One region of the uncultured Oribacterium sp. genome, then DNA from elsewhere that is predicted to be linked to it. Evidence: predicted binding sites of a transcription regulator. Region 1 holds the regulator's gene; the other holds the start of a gene.

Evidence for each region. Region 1 encodes NrdR, which represses ribonucleotide reductase genes. Its sites were predicted from a motif close to CACAANATNTTGTG; they were not measured.
Region 2: the regulator NrdR is predicted to act here: its motif matches at 1,336-1,349, upstream of RDQ32_RS03370 (ribonucleoside-diphosphate reductase subunit alpha).

Annotation. Positions count from the first base shown of each region.
Region 1 is NZ_CABSXI010000005.1:53,114-56,530, forward strand. It holds gene RDQ32_RS01975 (MetQ/NlpA family ABC transporter substrate-binding protein) at 1-101, shown strand, start outside; gene RDQ32_RS01980 (hypothetical protein) at 199-1,593, shown strand; gene nrdR (transcriptional regulator NrdR) at 1,603-2,088, shown strand; gene RDQ32_RS01990 (YqeG family HAD IIIA-type phosphatase) at 2,078-2,617, shown strand; gene aroD (type I 3-dehydroquinate dehydratase) at 2,724-3,417, shown strand, end outside.
Region 2 is NZ_CABSXI010000011.1:6,798-10,214, reverse strand. It holds gene aepY (phosphonopyruvate decarboxylase) at 1-732, shown strand, start outside; gene RDQ32_RS03375 (hypothetical protein) at 851-1,201, shown strand; gene RDQ32_RS03370 (ribonucleoside-diphosphate reductase subunit alpha) at 1,458-3,417, shown strand, end outside.

The DNA of each region.
Region 1 (3,417 bases):
ATGCAGAGTGGGCAAAGACTCTTGTGGAAGTATTACAGTCCAAGGAAATTCAGGACTTTATCAACAAGAAGTATGATGGCGGAGTAGTACCTATTCAATAAAAACAAAGTGAACATGGGACTGTGAAAAAGCGGAAAGGGGAATCCCGACTTCCCTTTTTCATAGTCCCATTTTGATTATCAGAAGGGATTTTTGTATATGAAAAATAAAGACATGAGAAGGGTGGCAAGAAAATTTTGGAGGGAAAATTGGTTTACGATTTTTCTTTCCTATATAGCAGGATTATTGGGCTTCGTTCTTTTGACCATGCTCTTTTCTTCTCTCCTTAACCCTTTCATCCTCTTTACCGGAGATTTTTCTTTGGGAGAGCTAAGGAGAGGAATCGGTCTAAGCCTTACGGGAATCCTTTTTGCTTTATATGTTTTTGTGTGTATTTTTTACTTTATTGTATTGGGATTCTCTTTTCGAAAAATGTTGCTGGAGATGTCCAGGGGAGAAAAGAAGGTGAATGCCGCTATGATTTTTTACGGCTTTCATCCTAATTCCTTCCCTCTGTTGGGAAGAATGCTGGGCTTTAGTATCTTGGCTTTTCTCTTTTCCACGGTGATTTCCTTAGGGCAGGAAGTGATAGATTACTTCTTGGGAGAAGGACTCATTTACTGGTCTTATTACGGAGTAAGCTTAGCGGTTTTAATCTTCTTCTCCCTTTTCTTCGATATGACCTTCTTTACCGTCTGGGATGGAGAGGGAAATAGCCTTTGGCAGAATATGAAAAAAAGTGTTGCGGTAATGAAGGGCCAGAAGTTCTCTTATTTCCGTCAAATGCTATATTTTTCTTTGGTAACTTCCGTTGCCGGATTTATTGCGGTAATGTGGTCCTTTATTCTAAAATCTCCGGCTTTACCCATTTTTGTGTTGTTTTTGTATTTATCCATTTATCTGCTTCCTTACATGGGCTTTGTGCAGGCTTTAATTTATCGAAAGGGAGCAGGGGATTTTTCAACGATAAGCGCTACGAACAGAGACATCTATCAGAGAAATGAAGAACCTATGGTTTCCGAACAGCAGTCCTCAACGGTTGAAGCAGCTCCTACAGAACAGTCCGCAACAGTCGAAGCAGCTCCTACAGAACAGTCCGTAACATTTGAAGGAGCTCCTACAGAACAGTCCGCAACAGCCGAAGTGGCTCCTACAGAACAGTCCGCAACAGTCGAAGGAGCTCCTACAGAACAGTCCGCAACAGTCGAAGGAGCTTCTACAGAACAGCCCGCAACAGTCGAAGGAGCTTCTACAAAACAGCCTAGTGAAAATGAAGGAGGATTTTCTGTGGTAATCTCCGAGGACCAGGAAGAACGAAACTTGATTGGAACGTCGGAGACTGCCGGGGAAGGAATGGAAGCCGGCGGGGTGGAGCAAGATACCGCTGCCGCAGGAACGGAAGCCACTGAGGCGAAACAGGAGACTGCCATCGAAAATAAGCCTGAAAGCGATGGGGAAAGCAAGCCGGAAGCCGATGCAGAAGGCAAGCAGGATCCCAATCATAAAATGAGTTTTGAAGAAGCCAGAAGACAGTATACCGACTATGAGAAATAAGGAGGAAGTATGAAGTGCCCCTTTTGTAACGCGGAGGATACCCGAGTCATTGACTCCCGTCCGGCTGATGATAATACGGCCATCCGCAGAAGAAGACAATGTGAGGTTTGCGGAAAGCGTTTTACCACCTTTGAGAAGACGGAAACCCTTCCCTTTATGGTGGTGAAAAAGGACGAAAGTCGTGTGCCCTATGACCGTTCCAAGCTGGAAGGGGGAATTCTTCGTTCCTGCCATAAGCGCCCCATTTCTCCTAAGCAAATCTCCGCCTTGGTGGATGAGATTGAAAGTGTGATTTTTCATCAGGAAAGTAAGGAAGTCAGCACCGATACCATCGGGGAAATGGTGATGGAAAGGCTGAAAAACCTGGATCAGGTGGCCTATGTGCGTTTTGCTTCTGTCTACAGAGAATTTAAAGATATCAACACCTTTATGGAGGAAATCGGAAAGCTTCTCGGAGGAGGCTTAAAGACGGAGGGAAAAGAACTTGAAAAATAAGACATTTGCACTATTTCCCCGTTTTTCCATTTCTTCCATCTACACCTTAGACTTTGAAAAGCTGTATCAAAAGGGCTATCGAGCATTGCTTTTTGACATTGATAATACTTTGGTGCTGCATGATGAGCCTGCCAGAGAAGAAACGGTGGCCCTGTTTCATCGGATGCAGGCTGCCGGTTTTAAAACCGCGGTGCTTTCCAATAACGGAGTAGAAAGAGTGGGGGCATTTCAAGACAGGGTCCATGCGGATTTGGTTATTCCCAATGCGGGAAAGCCTAAAGCAAAGGCGTATTTACAGGCAGTGGAGCAGTTTGGGATAGCAAAGGAGCAGGCGCTCTTTTTCGGTGATCAGCTGTTTACGGATATCTTGGGCGGAAATCGTGCGGAAGTACCTACTGTACTGGTAAAGCCTATGGGGAAGGAAAAGTATTTTCATATTCTTCTCAAAAGAATTTTGGAAAAACCCTTTCTTTTAGCTTATCAGAGAAATCATGCTCTTTTTCAAGAAGAAATTACTGCAGTAGTATAGCTGAAGGGGAAAAGTTTCCATACAAAAAAGCGTACATACAAAGAAGCATAGACACAGAAAAAATACAGATATGGGACGTTCACAGCGGAAAAGGAGAAGAGGGAAAATGGGAATGATTGTACCTTTAACAGGGGATTCTGAAAAGGATTTTCTAAGGGATGCCAAGGCATTAGCCCTGCATCCCCTGTATCCGTTTCTTTACGGGGTGGAAATTCGCTATGACTGTCTGAAAAAGCGTGAGGAGAAGTTAGGAAACTTTCTGGGAGAGCTTCGGAGAATTTTAGGAGACAAGAAGCTGATTTTCACCATTCGTACAGAGCGTCAGGGTGGTTTCTTTCCCTATGATAAATCTTATTTCCAACTGAATATGATGGCCATGGAAAGCGGCTATCCGGATTATATCGATTTAGAGGTGGAGCTGGACGGTAAAGGACGGCAGGCTTTTTTAGACTGCCATGCCATGATTTTGCAGCTGGGAGGAAAATGCATTGCCTCCTACCATGATTTTCAAAAGACCCCCAGCCGGGGAGAATGTAGAGAGATTCTCAGCGCTCTGGCTTCCTATGGAACGGACACGGTGAAACTGGCCTGTATGCCAAGACAGGAAGCGGATGTTTTGAATCTTATGCTGGCCTCCCGGGAATGGAAGGATAAGCATCCGGAAAGAAACTTAATCAGTATGTCTATGGGAGAAATGGGAAAGAGCTCCCGAGTGCTGGGTAGCCTTTCCGGCTCCAAACATAGCTTTGTGCAAGCCTTTTCCGCCTCCGCTCCCGGCCAGTTCGGTATGGAAGAATACA
Region 2 (3,417 bases), on a different contig from region 1:
TACTTTGTTTTGGAGAAGGAGAGCAAAGAGGAAGAATTAAAAAATGCTTTAGAGGGCTTTGCAAAAGAGTTTCAAAAGGGCAGACAGGCTGCTATTGTGGTAAAGAAGGGGGCTTTGGAGAAGGAGCACGGCTATCACTATAGCAATGCTTATAACTTTTCCAGAGAAGATGCTATCCGCTGCATCGTAGACTATACCGGAGATTCTCCCATTGTTTCCACTACCGGAAAAGCCAGCAGAGAGCTTTATGAGATTCGGGAAGAACGGGGTGAGGACCATAGCAGAGACTTTCTTACCGTGGGTTCCATGGGACATGCCAGTTCCATAGCTTTAGGAATTGCTTTGGAAAAGGAGAACGAAAGGATTGTTTGTCTGGACGGAGATGGCGCTCTTTTGATGCATATGGGGGCTATGGCAGTTCTTGGATCATCGGGGCAAAAAAATATTTTACATATCCTTTTAAATAACGAGGCTCATGAAACCGTAGGAGGCCAGCCCACCGTCTCTCCAAACATCGATTATGGCAGTGTGGCAAAGGCTTGCGGATACAGTAAATCCTATCTGGTAAGAAACCAAAAGAACTTGGAAAGAGTTCTTTTGGAAAGTGCCAAGGAAGATGGACCGATATTTTTAGAAGTTCGTTGCGCCATGCATTCCCGGGAGAATCTGGGAAGACCAAAGGAAAGTCCTAGAGATAATAAAGAACTGTTTATGAAGAAACTGGAGAAGTAAGGGCTTATGAAAAATTAAAAAAGTGTTTAACTTTTTTGATTTTTCACCGCCCCTTTCATTTCGTGTTATAATGTTGTCCGTAGAACTTTATTAAACTAATTTGGAAAAGGAGGACAATATGACAAGAGAGGCGTTAAAGCAGGAAGTGGAGAGATTCTTAGAGGCTTATAGCCTATGCCCGGAGGGAAAGGCTGCAGCCCAGGCATATTTGGAGGCCTTCGGAACGGAGCATGAACAGGAAAAGGCAAAGGCTTTGATTCAGGAAATCAAAGAGGATATTACCAGTATCGATGATTTGATTGCCCTTGCGGAAAGTGAAGCCGGAAAAGCTATTTTCGGAGAAGAGGGAGCGAAGAATACTGCCGCTGCCGCAAAGGAAGCTAAGGCAAAGGGAGAGGATACCTGTATTTGCCCGGCCTGCCAAAGCGGAAAGATTCTCTTGGCCAATGAAAGAGAGATTATCGGATAAAATAATATACAGATGTAAAAAAGCGGGTCCTCGGACCTGCTTTTTCAATGGACAAAATCAATTCTAAAGATTCCGAAAAAGCACTTGCTAGAGGAAGGATTTCTTGCTATATTGTGTTGGCGTGTCTATTGCGACACAAGAATTTGTGTTTTGTGAGGAATATGAAGGGGCAAGGTTTTTCAAGGGAAAAGTGGCTTAAAGCCTTTTTTTATGCGAAAAAATAGAGCCGATACGGTAGTAGAGAAAGATGGGTACTATGCAAACAATTATTAAAAGAGGTCTTTTGGAAGAGGGCTATCAGGGAGCGAAGATTGAAAGAGCGATGGAAAAGGCCTTTCTCTCTGAGGGAATTTCTGTAGAGCAGGAAAAACTGCATTTTCTTTTGGGAAAGGTAGAGGAGAGCCTGGCAGAGAAGCATAGAGTTTCCGTAGAGGAAATTCAAAATGCGGTGGAAGAAGCCCTGATGCATAACGGGGATTACAAGGTGGCCAGAGCCTATATCCTGTATAGAGAGAAGAGAACTCTTTTAAGACATCTTCGTCAGAGAATCAAAGAGGAAATCGGAGACAATGAGATTGACGATGTACTTCGTCGTTGTCAAAAGGATTTTCCGGATTATGATTTGGCAAGACTTTCCGCAAAGTACCTGTCCTTAAGCAAGGGAGAGCAGGAGCTTAGCAAGCGTTTGGCTCTTCTTACCAGAGCGGCGGCGGAGCTTACCACCCAGGAGGAACCGGGATGGGAAAGAATTGCGGGAAGACTACGTTCCTATCATTTCCATAAGGAATTAAAGAAGGCGGAGGAGAGCAGAAATCTCCACAGCTTTTATGATAAGCTGGTATACCTTACAGAGCAGGGACTTTATGGTGCTTATATTTTAGAGCACTATTCCAAGGAAGAGGTGGAGGAACTTGCCAAGTTTATTGATCAGAGCAGAAATGACCTTTTCGGTTATTCCGGACTGGACCTTCTTTTGTCTCGCTACCTGATTCGAGATCATCAGCATGTGGTACTGGAAAGTCCCCAGGAAATGTATCTGGGAATCTCCATGCACCTTGCCATGAAGGAAAAGGAGAACCGTTTACAGTATGTAAAGGAGTTCTACGATATGATGAGCCTTCATCAGGTGACCATGGCCACCCCTACCCAGTCCAATGCCAGAAAGCCCTACCACCAGTTAAGCTCCTGCTTTATTGATACGGTTCCGGATTCCTTGGACGGCATTTATCAGAGCATTTCCAAGTTTGCGGATGTTTCCAAATATGGCGGTGGTATGGGAATGTATTTCGGAAAGGTGCGTTCCAGAGGGGGAAAGATTCGCGGCTTCGAGGGAGCCAGCGGCGGTGTCATCCGTTGGATTCGTGTGGTAAACGATACTGCGGTGGCTGTGGACCAGTTGGGAATGCGCCAGGGCGCGGTAGCTGTATATCTGGATGCTTGGCATAAGGATTTGCCGGAATTTTTACAGTTAAAGACCAATAACGGGGACGACAGAATGAAGGCCCATGATGTTTTCCCGGCAGTTTGTTATCCTGACCTTTTCTGGAAGAAGGTAAAGGAAGATTTGAATCAGGAATGGTACTTAATGGATCCCCATGACATTTTCCTGGTAAAGGGCTACTGCTTAGAGGACTTCTACGGAGAAGAGTGGGAAAGTCGCTATGAGGACTGCGTACGGGACAACCGAATCAGCAAAAGAGTCTATGTCTTAAAGGATTTGGTGCGTTTGATTCTGAAATCCGCTGTGGAAACCGGAACTCCCTTTGCATTCTACAGAGATACCGTAAATCGCATGAATCCCAACAAGCATAAGGGAATTATCTACTGCTCCAACCTTTGTACGGAAATCGCTCAGAACATGAAGGAAGCGGAGATTTGCGAGCGGAAGGTAGTGACCAAGGACGGGGATGAAGTTATTGTCAGCACCGTTAAGCCGGGAGACTTTGTGGTTTGCAATCTGGCATCCCTCTGTCTTGGCAATATTCCGGTGGAAAATCAGCCGGAGCTTGAGAGAATCACCAAAACCGTTGTCCGGGCTTTGGACAATGTTATTGACTTAAATTTCTATCCCGTGGCAGAGGCGGAGATTACCAACAAGCGTTACAGAGCCATCGGTCTAGGGGTTTCCGGTTATCACCACATGCTGGCAAAGCACCATATTGCCTGGGAGTCTCAGGAACATCTGGACTTTGTGGATAAGGTTTTTGAAAATATTA